Regions from separate parts of the Kitasatospora sp. NPDC053308 genome, predicted to be linked through region 2. Evidence: riboswitches for the same ligand, from Rfam matches in the RefSeq annotation. Region 2 holds a riboswitch; each other region holds the start of a gene.

Evidence for each region. A riboswitch is a leader RNA that binds a small molecule or an ion and turns the genes downstream of it on or off. The one in region 2 is predicted to bind S-adenosylmethionine.
Region 1: linked by a shared signal. The riboswitch ahead of ACZ6Y7_RS17380 (aminotransferase class V-fold PLP-dependent enzyme) and the one ahead of thrC (threonine synthase) in region 2 are both predicted to bind S-adenosylmethionine.
Region 3: linked by a shared signal. The riboswitch ahead of ACZ6Y7_RS18090 (IclR family transcriptional regulator) and the one ahead of thrC (threonine synthase) in region 2 are both predicted to bind S-adenosylmethionine.

The regions. Positions count from the first base shown of each region.
Region 1 covers NZ_JBVJJY010000006.1:422,322-429,151, reverse strand. Annotated here, with positions in the region: gene ACZ6Y7_RS17395 (hypothetical protein) at 1-58, opposite strand, end outside; gene ACZ6Y7_RS17390 (rhomboid family intramembrane serine protease) at 260-1,042, shown strand; gene ACZ6Y7_RS17385 (Lrp/AsnC ligand binding domain-containing protein) at 1,084-1,365, shown strand; gene ACZ6Y7_RS17380 (aminotransferase class V-fold PLP-dependent enzyme) at 1,420-2,796, opposite strand; SAM riboswitch class IV at 2,849-2,967, opposite strand; gene trpD (anthranilate phosphoribosyltransferase) at 3,160-4,236, opposite strand; gene ACZ6Y7_RS17370 (response regulator) at 4,410-4,835, opposite strand; gene ctaE (aa3-type cytochrome oxidase subunit III) at 5,232-5,852, shown strand; gene qcrC (cytochrome bc1 complex diheme cytochrome c subunit) at 6,040-6,830, shown strand, end outside.
Region 2 covers NZ_JBVJJY010000029.1:3,507-10,336, reverse strand. Annotated here, with positions in the region: gene groL (chaperonin GroEL) at 1-99, opposite strand, end outside; gene ACZ6Y7_RS35355 (cold-shock protein) at 422-625, opposite strand; gene ACZ6Y7_RS35350 (MoaD/ThiS family protein) at 1,162-1,440, opposite strand; gene thrC (threonine synthase) at 1,467-2,747, opposite strand; SAM riboswitch class I at 2,764-2,899, opposite strand; gene ACZ6Y7_RS35340 (glucosyl-3-phosphoglycerate synthase) at 3,047-4,051, shown strand; gene ACZ6Y7_RS35335 (alpha,alpha-trehalose-phosphate synthase (UDP-forming)) at 4,090-5,601, shown strand; gene otsB (trehalose-phosphatase) at 5,588-6,427, opposite strand; gene ACZ6Y7_RS35325 (DUF3263 domain-containing protein) at 6,770-6,830, opposite strand, start outside.
Region 3 covers NZ_JBVJJY010000007.1:115,776-122,605, forward strand. Annotated here, with positions in the region: gene ACZ6Y7_RS18075 (methylaspartate mutase) at 1-498, opposite strand, end outside; gene ACZ6Y7_RS18080 (cobalamin B12-binding domain-containing protein) at 495-938, opposite strand; gene ACZ6Y7_RS18085 (helix-turn-helix domain-containing protein) at 1,181-2,479, opposite strand; gene ACZ6Y7_RS18090 (IclR family transcriptional regulator) at 3,103-3,816, opposite strand; SAM riboswitch class I at 4,016-4,158, opposite strand; gene ACZ6Y7_RS18095 (DUF7144 family membrane protein) at 4,387-4,815, opposite strand; gene ACZ6Y7_RS18100 (hypothetical protein) at 5,018-6,283, opposite strand; gene ACZ6Y7_RS18105 (DUF6325 family protein) at 6,675-6,830, shown strand, end outside.

The DNA.
Region 1 (6,830 bases), on a different contig from region 2:
GGTTGCCGCACAGGGTGCAGCGCCAGCGCGTCTCGGGGGTCAGGGCGGGGACGGTCATCGGGGGTCCTCTCGGGTGGTCCCTGCGTGGGCGAGGCGCTCCCCCCGGAGCCCCGGCGTCGGCGGCGGGAGGCGGGAATGCCCGGCCCAAGCCTATTGCCTGGGGCAACCATCACGACCACCGGTCAGCGGAATACCGGGGCTAGTCCACCTGCCGTAAACCGCCGTGTCACCTGCGGCGCCCCGAGGGATGCTTGGCCGCATGGCGCTCGCGGCCCCCGACCACACCGCCGAGCGGGGCGATCGGCCGCAGGCGCCCGCCCCGGTGGTCACCTACGGCCTCATCGCGGTCAACACCCTGGTCTTCCTGCTCGGCCCGGCCGCCGGGCTCAACCCGCTGTACGGCACCGGCCAGGCCCGGGTCTGCGCGGAGCAGCGGTACGAGCAGCGCTGGGGCGCCGTCCCGGCCGAGCTGCTGACCGGGCGGGCGCTGACCGCCGCACAGCTGGCCGAGGCCCCGGAGCCCGTCCCCGGCTGCCCGGCCGCCCCGACCCCGGGCAAGCACCCGGCGCTGTCCGCCCTCACTGGCCTCTTCCTGCACGCCGGCTGGCTGCACCTGCTGGGCAACCTGCTCTTCCTCCACGTCTTCGGCCCCACCGTGGAACGGCGTGTGGGGCGGGCCCGGTACGCCCTCTTCTACCTGGCCGTCGGCAGCCTGGCCGCGTACGGCTTCGCGCTCGCCGAGGCGCACTCGCCGGATTCCACCCGGGTGCTCATCGGAGCCTCCGGCGCGATCTCCGGCGTCCTGGGCGCCTACCTGCGCTTCCATCCGCGCGCCCGGGTGACCACGCTCGTCCCGCTGCTGTTCTTCCTGCCGCTGCGCTTCCCGGCCTGGCTGGTGCTGGGCCTCTGGTTCGCCCTGCAGTGGTGGTCGGTGCACGCGGCGGGCCCGGGGGTGGCCTACCTGGTCCACGTGATCGGCTTCTCGGCCGGTTTCCTGTACGCCTGCACGGTGGTCCGCCACCCCTCGAGACGACCGGGCTGACGCCCGATACGCTGGCGGCACCCCACGAAGGAGCCCGAACAGTGATCACCGCCATCGTCCTGATCAAGACCAGCGTCGACCGCATCCCGGAGATCGCCGAAGCCATCGCCGCCATCGAGGGCGTCAGCGAGGTGTACTCGGTGACCGGCGGCTACGACCTGGTGGCGATGGTCCGGGTGCGCCGTCACGACGACCTGGCGGAGGTCATCCCGGGCCGGCTCAACAAGGTCCCGGGCGTGGCCCACACCGAGACCCAGATCGCCTTCCGCACCTACTCCCAGCACGACCTGGAAGCCGCCTTCGCCCTCGGCCTGGACGAGTGACGACGAGCAGCGGGGCGGCTCAGCCCTCGCGGCGGCTCAGTCGGCGGCTCAGCCCTACCGTCGGCTGTCCGCGACGCAACGGCCGCCCTCGTTGCGGTAGTTCCACGCCGCGCCGTCCGTGACCAGCTCCCGGACGGCGGTCAGGAAGCGGTCGACGTGCTCGTCCGGCGTCCCGGCGCCGAAGCTCACCCGGATCGCGTTCAGGCTGCGCTCGCCCGGCAGCGACGGCTCCGGCGCGCCGCACTCGGACGGGGCGACGTCCTCGTCCCCGAGCAGGGTCCGCACCAGCGGGTGGGCACAGAACAGGCCGTCGCGCACCCCGATGCCGTACTCGGCGGACAGCGCGGCCGAGAAGTGCGAGCTGTTCCAGCCCCGGACGACGAAGGACAGCACGCCGACCCGGGCCGAGCCCTCCCCGAACAGGTTCAGCACCTTGACCTCCGGGATCCGCGCCAGCCCGGCGGTCAGCCGCTCGACCAGCTGCCGCTCCCGCGCCTCCAGCGCGTCGAAGCCGGCCTCCCGCAGCGCCCGGCAGGCCGAGGCGATCGCGTAGGCGCCGATGACGTTCGGCGAGCCGGCCTCGTGCCGGGCCGGGCCGGTCTGCCACTGCACGGCCACCGAGCCGTCGGCCTCCCGGGCCACCGTCCGGGTCGCCCCGCCGCCGGCCAGGTACGGCTCGGCCGCGTCCAGCCAGTCCGCCCGGCCGGCCAGCACCCCGGCGCCGAACGGCGCGTAGAGCTTGTGGCCGGAGAAGGCGATCCAGTCGACGCCGAGCTCGCGCACCGAGACCCGGTGGTGCGGGGCCAGCTGGGCGGCGTCCAGCACCACCCGGGCGCCGTGCCGGTGCGCCGTCCCGGTCAGCTCGGCGACCGGCCACAGCTCGCCGGTCACGTTGGAGGCGCCGGTGACGCAGAGCAGCTTCGGCCCCTCGGGCGCCCCGGCGAGCGCGGCGTCCAGGGCGGCCACCGCCTCGGCCCGCGAGCGCGGGGCCCGCAGGTAGGTGACGTCCAGTCCGGCGTGCGCCCAGGGCAGCAGCGAGGCGTGGTGCTCGGTCTCGAAGGCGAACACCCGGGTGCCGGCCGGGACGGCGGCGGCCAGCAGGTTGAGCGAGTCGGTGGTGGCGCGGGTGAAGACCACCTGGTCGCCCTCGCGCAGGTCGAGGAACTCGGCCACGGTGCGGCGGCTCTGCTCGAAGAGGTCGGTGGACAGCTGCGACAGGTACCCGGCGCCGCGGTGCACGCTGCCGTAGTACGGCGCGTACGCGGCGACGTCGTCCCACACCCGCTGCAGCGCCGGCGCGCTGGCCGCGTAGTCGAGCGCCGCGTAGCCGACCTTCTCCCCGCTGGCGAGCGGGACCTGGACGTCGGCGCCCAGCACGGCGAGCGGGGCGAGGACCTCGGTGGAGGCGGAGGTGGAGAGGGAGAGGGACATCGGGATGCACTCCTTCACGGGGTAGGGGACCCCGGGAGTGCAAGTCGTCGGGCGTCCGCGCTTGTCGCACGGACGGTTTGCCGTGGCGACCCGGTCCTCACCCAGGGCACCCCGCCACGGACGGAGGGTTGCCGGACAGCAAGCTGGGGCTTGTCGCTGCCACTCATGACCTGGCGATGACTCTAGGTCGCGTCCGCCGGGTGGTCAAACGACCATCCACCATCCGGACAGCTGCCACTCGCCCGCTCGCCCCGCCGGTGGCTCCCCGCTCTCGGCACCGGCGCGACCCTTCGACTCCAGGCAGCGCGGCCGACAGCCCGGGGGCCCGCACCGGCGCACCGGCACGGGCCCCCGACGACCGCGTCAGTTCCGGCTGGTGGCCTCCGACCAGCGCCGCAGCAGCTCCTGCGCGGCACCCGAGTCGATGGCCTCGGCGGCCCGCGCCATGCCCGCGGCGAGCTGCTCCGCCAGCGGTGCCTCGCCCAGGTCGAGCGCGACCAGCGCGGCCGCCGTGTTGAGCAGGACGGCGTCCCGGACCGGCCCGTGCTCCCCCGCCAGCAGCCGGCGCGCGACCTCGGCGTTGTACGCCGGGTCCCCGCCGCGCAGCGACTCGATGCCGACCAGCTCGATGCCGACGTCGCGCGGGTCGAAGGAGGTCTCGGTGACCACGCCGTCGCGCACCACCCACACCTGCGAGGTGGTGGTGATGGTCAGCTCGTCCAGCCCGTCGTCGCCGCGGAAGACCAGCGCCGTCGAGCCGCGCCGGGCGAGCACCCCGGCGATCAGCCCGGCCAGCCGGGTGTCGAAACAGCCGATCGCGTGGGAGGTGACCCTGGCCGGGTTGGTCAGCGGGCCGAGGATGTTGAACGCGGTCGGCACTCCGAGGTCGCGCCGGGCGGTGGCGGCGTGCCGCATCGAGGGGTGGAACTTCGCCGCGAAGCAGAAGGTGAGCCCGACCTCGTCGGCCACCTCGGCGACCCGCCGGGCGGAGAGGTCCAGCGCCACGCCGAGCTTCTCCAGCACGTCCGAGGAGCCGCTGGACGAGGAGGCGGCCCGGTTGCCGTGCTTGACCACCTTGGCGCCGGCCGCCGCGGCGACGATCGCCGACATCGTGGAGATGTTGACGGTCTTCGCCCGGTCGCCACCGGTGCCGACGATGTCCACCGCCGGGCCGGGGATGTCCAGCGGCTCGGCGTGCGCGTACATCGCGTCCACCAGACCGGTGACCTCGTCGACCGTCTCGCCCTTGGCCCGCAGCGCGACCATGAAGCCGGCCACCTGGACGGGGGACGCCTCGCCGCTCATGATCCGGTCCATCGCCCACGCGGTGGACGAGCGGTCGAGGTCCTCCCCCTTCAACAGCGCCGCAAGGAGGTCCGGCCAGGAGCGGACCACCTGCGCGGGGTCGCTACCGCCGTTCGCAGGGTTCACGTTCACCATGGCTGACTCCAGCTGTTGTCGGTTCCCCCGGGCTCCGGAGGACGTCCGTACGGATGGAGTCAGCCTATCGAGCGGCGCGGCCCCTACGGCCCCGTCTTCTCTGGATCTGAGACGCCCCTGCTCAACGGGCCGTCGGGCCCGCTCCGCTCAACGGGCCGTCGGGCCCGCTCCGCTCAACGGGCCGCCGGGGCCCGCTTCGCCAGCCGCGCCCGCAGCAGGGTGGCGACCGCCTCGGCCAGCGCCACCGGCTCCACCGGGTGGGAGATCGCCGCGTCGGCCCGGCTCCAGGCGGCGAGCCAGGAGTCCTGCGGCCGGCCGATCAGCACCAGCACCGGGGGGCAGCCGTAGATCTCGTCCTTCAACTGGCGCCCGAGCCCCAGTCCACCGGCCGGCACCGCCTCGCCGTCCAGCACGCAGAGGTCCACGCCGCCCTTCTCCAGTGCCTTGAGCACCGCGGGGGTGGTCGCGCACTCCAGGTAGGACAGCTCCGGAAGATCCTCGGCGGGCCGGCGGCCGAGCGCCGTCAGCACCTGCTCGCGGGTGTTGCGGTCGTCGCTGTAGACGAGGACGGTGAGCGTCTCATCGGTCGTGTACGCCATGGACCCTGCTCCCTCAAGTGTGATCCGGACCACGTTCGCCTGATCCGGATGCTACTCCCGATCACCCGCCGCCGAGCCCCCCTCGCGCACCTTCCTCCTCAAGCCGCCGCGCCCGGCGCTCACCCGGCCGGCGGAGGGCCCGTCACCCGGAGCCGCGCGGTCCACCCGTACGGCCGACCCGGGCGCCGCTCCCCTACCTCTCCCGGCTACTCCGACCGTGCAACGACGCGCCGGGCAACGGGGTCGCGGGCCGCTCCGAGGAACCGTCAGAAAAGGGACACGCCGCTGCTCAGCCCCCGTCCGGGCACCCCGCCGCCCCCCAAGCGGGCATACCGCACGCACCGGACACTCCGAGGGACACCCCCCGGCGTGAAGACGGAATAAGGGACCGACATAATGTCCGTCGTGGCGACAGCAACAGCAGTAGAAACCGGGCACGCGCACGGATCGGTCAACCGGCCGAACATGGTCAGCGTCGGAACGATCGTCTGGCTCAGTTCCGAGTTGATGTTCTTCGCGGCCCTCTTCGCGATGTACTTCACGCTCCGCTCCGTCAAGGGAGCCGAGTTCTGGACCGAGAAGGCCCACGCCCTCAACGTGCCCTTCTCCTCGGTCAACACCACGATCCTGGTGCTCTCCTCGCTCACCTGCCAGCTCGGTGTCTTCGCTGCCGAGCGCGGTGACGTGAAGAAGCTCCGGGCGTGGTTCATCCTCACGTTCGCAATGGGCGCGATCTTCATCGGCGGCCAGGTGTACGAGTACACCGACCTGGTCAAGGAGGACGGCCTGTCCCTGTCCTCCGACCCGTACGGCACGGTGTTCTACCTGACCACCGGCTTCCACGGCCTGCACGTGACGGGTGGTCTGATCGCCTTCCTGCTGGTCCTGGGACGGACGTACGCAGCCAAGCGCTTCACGCACGAGCAGGCCACCGCCGCGATCGTCGTGTCGTACTACTGGCACTTCGTCGACGTCGTGTGGATCGGCCTGTTCGCGACCATCTACCTGATCAAGTAACCAGCTGATCAGGTCGCTGGCCACCGGCTGCGGCCCCCGCCCTCACCGGCGACGGGCCGCTTCTGCCGGTGCCGACGCTCCCACCGACCGACCGCGCGCGCAGCCCTAGACAGGCCGCCTCGTGCCGGCCAGACCGGCCGCCGGGTGCACCCACCAGTCGACCAGATCCTGACACCGGGGTTATTCCGTGAAAAAGCTCTCCGCACGACGGCGCCACCCATTGGCGGCGCTGGTCGTCCTACTTCTCGCCCTGGCGGCAACCGGGGGGCTGTACGCCGCGTTCGCGCCCGCCGACAAGGCGCAGGCCGACGTCGCCGCGCAGTCGCTCGCGATCGATGAGGGCAAGAAGCTCTTCGCCGTCGGTTGCTCCTCCTGCCACGGCCTGAACGGCCAGGGCAGCAGTGACGGTCCGAGCCTGGTCGGCGTCGGCTCCGCCTCCGTCGACTTCCAGGTCGGCACCGGCCGCATGCCGGCCCAGCAGCCCGGCGCCCAGGTGCCGCGCAAGAAGAACATCTACTCGCAGGCCGAGATCGACCAGCTCGCCGCCTACGTCGCCTCCCTCGGTCCCGGCCCGGTGACCCCGAAGGAGGAGCAGTACACCTCGACCAACCCCGAGGACATCTCCAAGGGTGGCGAGCTGTTCCGCACCAACTGCGCCCAGTGCCACAACTTCGCCGGCCAGGGCGGTGCCCTGACCAAGGGCAAGTACGCCCCGTCGCTGGAGGGCGTGGACGCCAAGCACATCTACGAGGCCATGCAGACCGGCCCGCAGAACATGCCGTCGTTCCCGGACACCACCATGCCCGAGGAGCAGAAGAAGCAGATCGTGGCCTTCGTCCGCCACACCACTAGCGAAGAGCCCAACCCCGGTGGTCTCACGCTGGGCAGCCTCGGTCCGGTGACCGAGGGTCTGTTCGGCTGGATCTTCGGTCTCGGCACGCTCATCGCGGTCGCGATCTGGGTCGCCGCCCACACCAC
Region 2 (6,830 bases):
CTTGGGGCCGAGCGTGACCTTCACTGCGTCGGCGAGCTGGTTCATGCCACGCTCAAGGCCGCGGCGAGCTTCCTCATCAAAGGCGATGATCTTGGCCATCAGAAGTGGTCCTCCGGGACACGGTCGACTGCTCGGACCAAGGGGTGCCCGCGACGGACGGCCCTGGTGCGCGGAGGTCCATTCCCTGCCGCTCCCGGGGGCCTCACCGACCCGGTCCGCTGTCACTCTCACACTGTGAGTGCTAACGCCAATGATTAGCACTCCGGGTGGTCGAGTGCAAGCCCAATGGGCAACCCGCGAGCCGTCCCCGGGGGCGCCCGGGAACGCCGACGGGCCCGTACGACACGTGTCGTACGGGCCCGTCGAGAAGCGAGTGGTCACCAGCCGTAGGGCCGCGCCGAGCTCCTGGGGTCGGAAGGGGTCAGCCCGCGGCGCGGACCATGTCCGCCTGCGGGCCCTTCTGTCCCTGAGAGATCTCGAACTCGACCCGCTGGCCCTCCTCGAGGGTGCGGTAGCCGTCCATCTGGATCGCGCTGTAGTGGACGAAGACGTCCGCACCACCGTCGACCGCGATGAAGCCGTAGCCCTTCTCCGCGTTGAACCACTTGACGGTGCCCTGAGCCATTCCGAACTCCCCTAGTGCTGTGCTGGCCCTTCACGGTCCCGCAGGTCGCGGGCCCGGGTTGGTTTGAAGGCCGGCCCGGGGAACCCCCCCTGGGCGCAGCCGTGCACGCCGCAACCCACCGCGCGGAGCGCCGGGCGGCCTCCGGTGAGCGGGTGATTGCGTCGACCGCCGCTGAATGTATCCGGACCGACGCCCTCTGCAACAGGGTCAACGGCCGGTAATTCCGCCGCCGCAGCAAGGGACAGGACGGGCCGAATCGGGAAGATCTCGGCATTTAACGCCGGACATAGCGGACGAATTACCCAAATCCCCACGGGAATTCTGACACCGGCCTGACAGGTTTCCCGGGCCGGTCTCACCGTCCGGACGCCTTCCGGCGGGACGCGCGCGGGGCCGAGAGGGAACCCCTGTTCCCAACCGAGCGACACTCTACTCCGACTCCACCCGTAAATATTCCCGCCGGAATGCAACGGGCCGCCCGCAGGTACGGAAAACGGAATTCCGTACGCGCGGGCGGCCGAATGGCGGGGAGCGGCTCAGCAGCCTCCGGCCACCGCCGGAATGATCGAGATGCCGGCGCCGTCCTCGATCTCGGTCGCCAGGCCCTCGGCGAAGCGCACGTCGTCGTCGTTCACGTAGACGTTGACGAAGCGGCGCAGCTTGCCGGTGTCGTCCAGGATGCGGGCGGAGATGCCCGCGTGGTTCTTCTCCAGGTCGGCGATGACCTCCGCCAGGGTGGCGCCCTCGGCGGTCACCTCGGCGGCGCCGCCGGTGTAGGTGCGCAGGATGGTCGGGATGCGGACGGTGGCGCTCATGGCTCTCCTTGCGGGGTGGGGGTGGGTCAGGCGGACGCGAGGCCGGCGGCGCGGAAGGAGTCCAGCGTCGGGCGGATGACGGCGCTCATCCCGGCGTCGGCGACGGCGTCCAGGGTCTTCAGGCCGTCGCCGGTGTTGATCGCGACGGTCTCCTTGGCCGGATCCAGCTGCCCGGTCTCGACCAGCTTCTTCAGCACGCCGACCGTCACCCCGCCCGCGGTCTCGGCGAAGATGCCCTCGGTCCGCGCCAGCAGCCGGATCGCCGCCACGACCTCGGCGTCCGTGACGTCCTCCACCGCACCGCCAGTCCGGCGGGCGATGTCCAGCACGTACGGGCCGTCGGCCGGGTTGCCGATGGCCAGCGACTTGGCGATGGTGTCCGGCTTGACCGGCTTGATCACGTCCCGGCCGGCCTTGAAGGCGGCCGAAACCGGCGAGCAGCCCTCGGCCTGGGCGCCGAAGACCCGGTACGGCCGGTCCTCGACCAGTCCGAGCTTGATCAGCTCCTGCAGCCCCTTGTCGATCTTCGTCAGCTGCGAGCCCGAGGCGATCGGGATCACGATCTGCTCGGGGAGCCGCCAGCCGAGCTGCTCGCAGATCTCGTACGCCAGCGTCTTGGAGCCCTCGCCGTAGTACGGCCGCAGGTTGACGTTGACGAAGCCCCAGCCCTCGCCGGCCGGGTCCCCGATCAGCTCCGAGCAGAACCGGTTCACGTCGTCGTAGTTGCCCTCGATGCCGACCAGCTCGCCGCCGTACACCCCGGCCATCACGACCTTGCCCTGCTCCAGGTCGTGCGGGATGAACACGCAGGACCGGAACCCGGCCCGGGCGGCCGCCGCGCCCACCGCACCGGCCAGGTTGCCGGTGGAGGAGCAGGACAGCGTGGTGTAACCGAACGCCCGCGCCGCCTCGATCGCGCACGCGACCACGCGGTCCTTGAAGGAGTGCGTCGGGTTCCCGGAGTCGTCCTTGATGTGCAGCGGCGCGGTGAAGCCGAGCTCCCGGCCCAGGTTGTCCGCCTTCACCAGCGGGGTCCAGCCCGGGTTGAGGTTGGGCTTCGAGGCCACGTCGGCCGGCACCGGCAGCAGCGGCGCGTAGCGCCAGATCGAGGTCGGACCGGCCTCGATCCGCTTGCGCAGCTCCTCGGCGCCCGCGCTGCCGAACTCGTAGGCGATCTCCAGCGGGCCGAAGCACTCCAGGCACGCGAAGCTGGGACCGAGCGGGAATCGGGTTCCGCACTCCCGACAGGACAGGGCGGCGGCCGGGCCGAGGTCCACGGAAACGGGTGCGGCGGTGTCGATAGCCATGATGGCGAGGCCTCTCTCCTCATCTTCCCCGCGGCGCGGTCGCGCCACAGGCCGGAATTGGCACCTGTCCCGCCGGGGCCTGTCGACGACAGCCGCGCGGGAAGGTTGCCGGGACGTCAACGGGCCGTTCCCTCAGTCCCTCTGGATGAGCTTGTGAAATTGTGGTGGTGCTCAACGGTGACCCCGGCGTGCGAAGGTCCGACCGCTGTACGAAGACTGTATCCGAAGGCGTCAATCCTGAACGGGACCGTCCGCCACGCGAGATGAGCCGTCCCACCCGACCCGCCGAGGAGACTTCCGTGCCCGCCCAACCGACCCCCGAGCTCCTCCCGCAGGCGGCGTCCTGGCTGCGCCGGCGCTCCTGGAGCGCGGCCGACCGGCCGGTCCGCACCCTCCTCGCGGCCAAGGAACGCACCGGGCGCACGGTCAGCGTCGTCCTCCCCGCCCTGGACGAGGAGGCCACCGTCGGCGACATCGTCCGCACCGTCCGCCGCGAGCTGATGGAACGCCTCCCGCTGGTCGACGAACTCGTCGTGGTCGACTCCGGCTCCACCGACGCCACCGCCGCCGTCGCCGCCGAGGCCGGCGCCCGGGTCGAGCACCGCGACGCCATCCTGCCCCGGCTGCCCGCCGCCCCCGGCAAGGGCGAGGTGCTCTGGCGCTCGCTGCTGGTCACCCGCGGCGACATCGTCTGCTTCGTCGACGCCGACCTGCGCGAGTTCGACCCCGCCTTCGTCTCCGGGACCATCGGCCCGCTGCTCACCGACGAGTCCATCCAGCTGGTCAAGGCCATGTACGACCGCCCCCTAGAGACCGACTCGGGCGCCGTCGTCCCGGCCGGCGGCGGCCGCGTCACCGAACTCGTCGCCCGACCCCTCCTCAACCTCCACTGGCCGGAGCTCGCCGGTTTCGTCCAGCCCCTCGGCGGTGAGTACGCGGCCCGCCGCTCACTGCTCGAACGGCTGCCCTTCCCCACCGGCTACGGCGTCGAACTCGGCCTGCTGGTCGACGCGCTGGAGCTGGTCGGACTGGACGCCCTGGCCCAGGTCGACGTCGGCGTCCGGCACCACCGCCACCAGGACAGCCAGGCCCTCGGCCGGATGGCCGCCACCATCTACCGCACCGCCCTGGAACGCCTCGACCGCACCCACCGCCTCAAGGCCTCCGCCGACCTCGTCCGCCCCGAGCTCACCCAGTTCACCCGCGACCCCGACACCCGCTCCTTCACCGGCCACACCCACCCCATCACCGCCCTGGAACGCCCCCCCATGCACACCGTCCCCGAATACGCCACCCACCGCTGACGGGTTTGCCACCCCGGAGCCCCGGCAACATCCCAACCATGGGCGATCTCACGACCGAACGTTCGAGTGCGACCGGCACCGCCCCCGTCCTGGTGGCTTCCAACCGGGGACCGGTGTCGTTCAGTACGGCCGACGACGGCACGCTGACCCTGCGACGCGGCGGCGGCGGGCTGGTCTCAGGCCTCTCCGCGATCGACGACCCGAACGCCGTCTGGGTCTGCGCGGCCCTGAACGACGCCGACCGCAGAGCCGCCGCCCAAGCCCCCGACGGCCGCCTGGACCTGGCCGGCCACGACGTCGGCGGGCAGGCCGTCCGCATGCTGGACATCGACGCCGAGACCTTCGCCCGCGCCTACAACGGCGTCGCCAACTCCACCCTGTGGTTCGTCCACCACCTGCTCTACGCGACGCCCACCGCACCCGCCTTCGACGCCGACTTCCGCACCGAATGGGCCGCCTACCAGGCCTACAACCGCGCCTTCGCCGACGCGCTGGCCGCCGAAGCCGCCCCGAACGCCGCCGTCCTGATCCAGGACTACCACCTCTCCCTCACCCCGGCCCTGCTCCGCGAAGCCCGTCCCGACCTGCGGATCGGCCACTTCTCGCACACCCCCTGGGCCCCGCCCGAGTACTACCGGCTGCTCCCGGACGACATCGCCCGCGCCGTCCTCACCGGCATCCTGGGCGCCGACCGGGCCGGCTTCCTCACCGAACGCTGGGCCCGCGCCTTCGCCGCCTGCTGCCAGGACCTCCTGGGCGCCACGGTCGACCACGAGGCGCTCACCGTCACCCTCCCCCGGCCTTCGGCCGGGGGGACCCTCGTCGACCACACCACCCGCCTCGGCGTCCACGCCCTCGGCGCCGACGCCGACTTCCTGCGCGAGCGCGCCCACCGCCCCGACGTGGACGAACGCCTCACCGCCCTGCGCGCCTCCGTCGGCGACCGCCGCACCATCGTCCGGGTCGACCGCACCGAGCTGAGCAAGAACATCGTCCGCGGCCTCCAGGCCTACCGGCACCTGCTCCGCACCCGCCCCGAGTGGCACGACCGGGTGGTCCACATCGCCTTCGCCTACCCGTCCCGTACCGACCTGGCCGAGTACCGGACCTACACGGCCGCCGTCCGGGACCTGGCCGAGGCCATCAACGCCGAGTTCGCCACCCCCACCTGGCAGCCGTTGATCCTGCACGTCAACGACGACTTCCCGCGCTCCCTCGCCGCCTACCGCCTGGCCGACGTCGCCCTCGTGAACCCCATCCGGGACGGCATGAACCTGGTGGCCAAGGAAGTCCCGGTGGTCTCCGACCGCGGCTGCGCCCTGGTCCTCTCCCGCGAGGCCGGCGCCCACACCGAGCTCAAGGACGACGCCCTCACGGTCAACCCCTACGACGTGATCGCCACCGCCGAAGCCCTGCACACCGCCCTCACGATGCCCGAGGAGGAGCGCGCCGACCGCACCAAGCGCCTCGCGGCGGCGGCCACCGCGCTCCCCCCGCAGCAGTGGTTCCTCGACCAGCTCAACGCGCTGGGCCCGCTCAGCTCCCCGTGAGGGCCTCCCCCAGCGCCCTCAACAGCTCCACCACCCCGGCCGGCCCCGCGACCACCAGGTCCGCGCGGTCGGCCAACTCCTTCACCGGCGCGTCCCCCACCGCCCCGCTGCACACCAGCAGCCCGGCCAGCCCCTCGCCCCGCAACTGCTCCACCGCCGCGAAGGCCGCCAGATCGCCCAGGTCGTCCCCCGCGTACAACACCGACCGGGCACCCCGCTCCCGCAGGAACCCGGTCAGCGCCGCCCCCTTGTCCACCCCCGGCGGCCGCAGCTCCAGCACCAGCCGCCCGGGCTCCACCACCAGCCCGTACGCAGCGGCCAGCTCCGCCACCGGCGCCCGCAACGACTCCAACGCCGCCTCCGGCGCCGCCGTACGCCGGGTGTGCACCGCCACCGAGCGCCCCTTGTCCTCCACCCACACCCCGTCGGGCGCCCCCACCCGCGCCAACACCTCCGGCAAGGCCTCCCGCACACCCGCCACCCCCGGATGCACCTCCGGCGCCGTCACCACACCCCCCTCCCACCGCTCCGCCCCGTAGTGCCCCAGCACCACCACCCCCGGCACCCCCGCCAACCCCCCGTACTCCACCGCCAACGCCGCCGGCCGCCCCGTCACCACCACCACGGCCCCCACCGCCGGCGCCAGCACCCGCAACGCCCCCGCCACCCCCGGATGCGCCCTGGCCCGACTCGGATCCGCCACGATCGGCGCCAACGTCCCGTCGAAGTCCAACCCCACCACCGCATCCCGAGGCTCCCGCAGGATCGCCCGCACCCCATCCCGCCCAGCCTCGGTCCCCGGCACCCACACGTCTTCGAATCCCATACCGAACCCCCTACCCCACAGGCCCCCAGCCCCAAAGCCCCCACCCAAAAACAACCCCCACCCCCAGCACCCCCCACCCACCCACTCACATCCACACCCACCCCACCTCCCCCTCACCCGCCCCCGCGAGAGGGACGCGCTGCGGAAGGGGCGGCGCAGGGGGTGGCCCGGAGAGGGGCGTTGCGGGTGATTTTCAGACTGCCAACGGCCCCCACCCCCGCAGAACAGAGTCGGCAGTCTGAAAATCATCCAGCCCCTCGGAGCGGCCACCCCCGGAGCCGCCCCGGCACCCACCCTCCCGAGAGCACCCACCCACACACCACCCCCCGCGCCAGCGGACCCTCATCGAGCCCCCCGCCGCCCCTCCCTCACCCGCCGCAACCGATTCACCAACACCGGCGCA
Region 3 (6,830 bases), on a different contig from region 2:
CAGGTGCGGCTCGGCGCCGGACTCCCGCCGAGCGGCGAGGAGTTCGCAGCTGGTCCGCCAGCGGGCCACCGCCTCGTGCAGCGGGGTGCGGCCGTAGGGCAGGCAGTAGGAGACCGGCCCGCCCTCGGTGGCGTCCAGGCCGGCCGCGAGCAGCGCCCGGACGATCCCCTCCGGCGCCGCCGAGCCGTGCCGGACCTGCACCGGGAAGCCCGCGTCCGCGACCCCGTGCAGCACCGCCCGGGTGACCTCCACCGGGTGGGTGGCGATCGGGTAGCCGTTGAGGCCCGCCCCGGCGGCCAGGGCGCGCCGCGCCATGTCGAGGTCGCCGGTGCGGGTGTAGCTGTCCAGCGTGATGGTGCCGACGGTGACGGCGGCCGCCCCCCGGGTGGCGAGCAGGCCCGCCCGCATCGGCGCGGCCTCCGCCATGCCCATCCGGGGCTGCACCACCAGCGCGCCGGCCTCCGCGGCCTGCGCGACGAACGCGCCGAAACCGGTCACAGCAGCACCCGGGTGCGCAGCCCGTCGACGAACGCGCGGAAGGCCTCGACCGAGCTGTCCTCCTCGAAGACGGCGTCGAAGCCGGCCGCCAGCAACGACCGTTCACGGTCGGGGTCGTCGGCCCCGGCGATGCCGAGCTTGCCGCCGATGACGGTCGGGGTGCTCCGCAGCTCCGGGCAAGCGCGCAGCGCGGGGGCGACCCGCAGGCCCTCCTGGTGGCCGTGCCCGTTGACGCTGCTGATCACGATCAGGTCGGGTTCGATCCGGCGGCATTCGGCGAGCAGCAGGGCGTCCGGGACGCAGGCGCCCAGATTGGTCACCCGGTGGCCCATTTCCTCCAGCAGGAGCTGCAGGAACACCAGGTTCCAGGTGTGCGAATCCGAGGCCGTCGTCGTCACGACGACGTCCAGCCCGCCGTGTTCGGCGTTTGCGTGCTCCACAACTCAGCCCTCATCGGTAGAGATCGGCGATGGAATTCCGCCGACGCCCCGGCCGGCGGTCCGGAGTTCCGGCGCGTGTTCCGCGACGGCCCGGCCCCACCGAGAACGTTAGGAACGCCCGGCCCGGGCAAGCGGCAGGTCCTGCGGCACCTTGCGGCAGAATCGGCGGCCGCCCACGGCACCGGCGCTGCCGCACGGCGGCCGGCCCCCTGGCGACACCCCGGAGGCGGCGGGGCCGCCGCTCAGCCCGCGACGGCCAGCAGCGGGACGTCCCCGGTCGGGGCGAGCCGCAGCCCCGGCTCCTCCCGGACGAGGCGGCGGCAGAGGTTGAGCACGGTGAAGCGCACGCCGTCCCGCGCGGGCACGCTGCGGATCAGCCCGCGCGACAGCAGCTCGTGCACGGTCGCCAGGCAGGTCTGCGGCGCCCAGCCGCTGCGGGCCACCGCGTCCTCCCCGGACCAGTCCCCCGGCTCGTCCACCAGGACGTCCAGCAGCGCGCGTTGACGCTCCGTCAGTCTTCGGATGGCGGGCTCCACCTCGTCCCGGACGTCTCCGCGCGCGCCGTACACCAGCGGCGGCGCCGCCAGCGTGAACGGGGAGGCCGCCAGCCGGGCCAGCAGCTGGCCGGTGGACTGCACCAGCGCCCAGCCCGCCGCACGCTCCAGGGCGCCCGGCAGGCCGTCCAGGTGGCGGCAGAGCTCGGCGACGGCCGGCGCCTCGGAGCGTTCCAGGGCGTAGCCGGGGCGCAGCCGGCACAGGTGCGAGAGCAGCAGCCGCACGGCGCCGACCTGGGCCAACGCCTCGGGTCGGGCGTCGAGTTCGGGGGCCGGTACGGGGAGCGGAGCGAGCGGGATGACCTGGCAGCCGGGCAGCGGCCGGGCTTCCCGGGCGGTGATCAGCACCCGCAGGCCGGGGCAGTGGTGGAACAGTCCGTCGAGCTGCCCGGCGTCCACCCCGCCGTCGGCGCCGTCCAGCACCAGCAGGGCGGGCCGCTCGCCGATGTCCCGGACGACGTCGGCCGGCAGGCCGCGCCAGGGGTGCGGGCCGCCGCCGCAGTCGACCCAGCGGACCGGCCAGCGGGCGCCCTGGTGCAGCCGGTGGGCCACCTCCAGGGCGAGCCTGGTCTTGCCCACCCCGCCGAGCCCGACGAGTGCCACCAGCCGGTCCCCGTGCACCGCGAAGGCGTCGGCCAGCACGTCGGTCTCCATCTCCCGGCCGACCATCGCCCCGCGCGGCACCGGCGGGGCGGCCGGGGCCGGGGGCATCACCGGCTCGCCGGCGAGCGGGTGGCGGCGGGCGGCCTCCTCGAAGTCCGCTCGGCTGCGGCCCTCCAGCCGCAACGCGTCCGCCAGCAGCCGGACGGTCTCGTTGCGGGGGCGGCGCACCCGGCCGCTCTCCATGTCCCGGATCGCCCGCACGCTGAGGGTCGCGTGGTCGGCCAGGCACTGCTGGGTCAGCCCGATCCGCTCACGCCGTACCCGCAGCAGCTCGCCGAAGCCCGCCGCCGTCCTCACCGCTTGCACCGACTGCCCGCTGTCCATGCCTCGTCTGCCCTTCCGTGGTTCGGACACTCACCGGAGGTCCGGTCCGACGGCCGCAGCACTGGGCACCCGCGCGGCCCGTGGTCCGGTCGCACGGGACCCGGTGATCAGGCTGTGGCCCGCGAACCGGTTCCCTCCGGCTCCCGATGCTCCAGGCTCGCCGTCTACGCCCGATCAACGGCCGATCACCGGCCCCACCCGCCACCTTCACGCGGGCCTCACAAGCGGACCGCGGCCCTGGCGGCGGGCGTGGTCCCGAGGGCGGGGGGCGGCCGGACGGCGGACGAACGGACCCGGGCGGGAGGCGGACGGGGCCCCGCGCCGGAGGCGTTCGGACCAGGACGCGGTCGGCCCGAGCCGGGCGCGAGGCGACGATGGCGCCTCCGGGGGCCGGCACGCCGGCCCCCGCCGGACCGCCCTCCTTCGTGCTGCCGAACACCGCTCAGATCGAGGTCGGCGCCGCGCGGTCCGTCCCGGCGGCCGGGTCGGCGCCGTGCGGGGTGTCGGTCGGCACCCCGACGCCCAGTCCCCGGCCGGTTCCCGGCCGGTTCCCCCGCGCCTCCCGCTGCCGCGGACCAGGGCCCTGAGCCGTACGGCGCGCAGGGGCGGGCGGACCCGGCCGGTCACGGGTTCCGCAGCGCCTCGGTGAGCCGGTTCGCCGCCTCGATCACGGCCTGGGAGAGCTGGGCGCCGGGGTGGCGGGTGAGCCGTTCGATCGGGCCGGAGACCGAGACGGCGGCCACCACCCGGTTGGACGGCCCGCGCACCGGAGCCGAGACGGAGGCCACCCCGAGCTCGCGCTCGCCGATCGACTGGGCCCAGCCCCGGCGCCGTACGCCGCTCAGCGCGGTGGCCGTGAAGCGCGCGCCCTGCAGGCCGCGGTGCAGCCGCTCGGGCTCCTCCCAGGCCAGCAGCACCTGGGCGGCGGACCCGACCTTCATGGGCAGCGTGATCCCCACCGGGACGGTGTCGCGCAGCCCGGAGAGCCGCTCGGCGGCGGCCACGCAGATCCGGATCTCGCCCTGACGGCGGTACAGCTGGGCGCTCTCGCCGGTGACGTCCCGCAGGTGGGCGAGGACCGAGCCGGCCGCGGCCAGCAGCCGGTCCTCCCCGGCGGCCGCCGAGAGCTCGCCGATCCGGGGGCCGAGGACGAACCGGCCCTGCAGGTCCCGGCTGACCAGCCGGTGGTGTTCGAGCGCGACCGCGAGCCGGTGCGCGGTGGGCCGCGCCAGGCCGGTGGCGGCGACGAGTCCGCCCAGCGTGGCCGGGCCGGCCTCCAGGGTGCCGAGGATCGAGGTGATCTTGTCGAGCACGCCGACGCCGCTCGTGTTCTGCATGGATGGGTACTCCGTCTCGAATCCGCGAGCGGCGGACGGCCGCGCTCGCGCAGGCTCCGGGTGGGGAGCCGTGGGGGTGTGGTCAGCGGGGGCGGGCCGGGGAAGTCGGCCGATCGCCTGCGCCGGGCACGAGACGGGTACGCGGAAGGGCCGGGGCGGGAAGCGCCCGGGCGAAGGACAGCACAGAGAGCACCGTGTCTCCTCATCTTTCCCGCGCCACAGTGGCGACAGGCCGGAGTTGGCACTGATCCCGGGCGGCACGGCGCGTACTTCGGACGCCGGGTCGACCGGGGAGTTGCCGGGGCTTCGTAGGGCCGGTCCCTCCACCCCTCTGGATGATTCGCCAGGAACCATACAAGATTCCCCGGCCCGCCCGCCAAACCCGTCCCGCCGTCGCGCGGCCGCCGTGCCCGATGGCCGACGCCTGCGCGCACCCCGCCACCGGGCGCCCCGCGCCTCCTCCCCTCGGCCGCGCCCTCCGGCTGAGGGCCCGTCAACGGCCGCCGCCCCGTCGACCGGCTGGGTCCGGTCGACGGGGCGGCGTCGCGGGCGCGGGGCCCGCGGTTGCGGTCAAGCGGGTTTCCTGGTGGTGCCGACGCACAGCGCCCAGATGACGAACGCGTCGATCGCGATGAGGACGATGGCCCAGAACGGGTAGTACGGCAGCCACAGGAAGTTGGCGATCATTCCCAGCGCGGCGACGACGACGCCGACCGCCCGGGCCCAGGTGGCACCGCTGAAGAGCGCCGCGCCCGCGAGGACGACGACGATGCCGAGGATGAGGTGGATCCATCCCCACCCCGCGGTGTTCATCTGGTACACGTAGTTGCGGGTGACGACGATCAGGTCGTCCTTGGTGATGGCCGAGATGCCCTGGAAGATCGCCATGATGCCGCCGGCGATCAGCATCACGGCGGCGAAGATGGTCCAGCCGCTCGCGAAGGGGCGGCGTTCGCCCTCGGGTGCAACGTGGCTGGTGCTGCTCACACTGCTGGTCATGACATCGACTCCTTCGGTGACGACCGCTTCGCCGACCGCGATCGGGAGGGGGCGCCCCCGACGACGGGGAGACGGCGCCCACCGGCCTCGGCTCGCGGCAGAGCCGGGAAGCAAGCCCTGACTTCACGGTAAGACCGGGCCGCGGAGCTGTCGTGGGCTGGCCGGCCCTCCGCGCGGGACCGGACGGCCCCCCGGGGTGCGCTCACCCGGGCGGCGCGGGTGGGCCGGGCGCACCGGGGGGCGTGGGCGGGCCCGGCGGCGCGGGCTCCGTGGCCGCCGTGGCCGCCGGCGGGGTGCCGGTGCCGACCCGCCCGGAGGCCGCGAGCAGCGCCAGGACGGCGATCACCGCGAGCAGGACCAGGACCAGCAGCAGGACCGTCAGCACGGTCGGGTGGTTCCACAGGGCGAACACCAGGGCGATGATCAGCAGCGCCACCAGCACCAGCGCGCGCCGGTGGGCGTCGGTCCAGGTCCCGACCCGGCCGGTGCGCACGCCGTGCGCGTCGCTCCAGCCCGCCACCGAGTCCGCGACGTGGTCGGCCCGGCCGCGGACGGCGCGCGGCAGCCGTCCCGCGCCGGAGAGGTAGGCACCGAGGGCCACCACGACGCCCAGGACGATCGCGGTGCGCAGGCTGACCCGCAGGAAGCGCAGCAGCGTGTCGAAGACCGTCGCCGCCGCGGCCGGGGACTGCACGGCCGGGGGCAGGTGGTCGAGGTAGTAGTGCCGGGCGATCACCAGCGCGATCGCGACCACCAGGCAGCCGCCCGCCGCGCCGAGCGCGGAGGTCACCAGCGCCCGGCGTCGGCGCCGGGCCAGCAGGACGCCGGCGGCGCCGAGCAGCACGGTGAGGACGGGCATCCAGTTGCCGACCACGTCCAGGGCGTGGGCACCGCCGCGGATCTTGGCCAGTTTGTCGGACTGGAACAGCACCAGGTGCTTGTCCACGTCCGGGATCTTCTCGGCCGGGGTCAGGCCGGCGGCCACCAGTTCGTCCTTCAGCCGGTCGACGGCCGCCCCGACGTCCAGGGTGACGGTGCCGTCGCTGACCCCGATCGCGCCGCGGCCCTCACCGGTGAGCGCGTGCACCACGGCCGCGTGACCGGCGCGGTTCGCCTGGGTCCACACGGTGACGAAGGCGTCGCTGTGCACGACCCGGGTCGCCGCCCGGCCGACCACCTGGTCCACCGCGTCGTCCAGTTTGGGCCCGAGCGCCTTGACCGCCGAGGCGGCCCTGGGCGGCAGCCCTTGGGACTGCAGCCAGGCCGCCAGGTCGGAGGCGACGGCCGGGCCGTCGACCTTCACGTCCACCGCCTGCGTGATCCGGGCGACCGCAGCGTCCTGGATCGCGGGATCGGTCGCCAGCGGAGCCACCGTGGAGACGTACCGGTCGGTGTCCAGCGCGATGTCGTGCACCCAGACGGTGAGCAGCGACACCGGCACCAGGATGCAGGTCAAGGTGATCAGCACGGCCGACGCGGTGCTCCGGACGACCCGCGAGGCCAGGGAGGGGCGCCGCGCCCCGGCGGTGGCCCCGTCGCGCGGACCGTCCGGAGCCGGCTCCGGCGGTGGGGGTTCCAGCGGCCCGTTCAACGGCTCTCCCGACGGTCGACACGCGGCCTTGGCGCCGCTGTCCACCATTCACGCCGCGCGTGCCGTCCTCGGCTCGCCGGGTTGGGCCGCCCGGAGCAGCCCGCCCCCGCCTCCGGGGCCGCCCCGGTACCCGCACCGCCGGGGCCGCAGCCGGCCGTCGGCTCACCCCGGGCAGGTGATCCCCGGGCGGACGGCCGCGCCTAGCGTCGAGACGACGCCCGGGCCGGTGGGCCGGGCGACGGACTCCCACGTCGGAAGGAGCACCGCCATGGCCGAGGACGACCTCGTCGAGACCGGGCCCATCGACTACCTGGTGGTCGAGTTCCCCGGCAACCGGATGACCGGGGAGGGGCTTCCGCTGCTGATCGACCTGGTGGACCGGGGTGTGATCCGCATCCTGGACTTCGCGTTCGTGCGCAAGGAC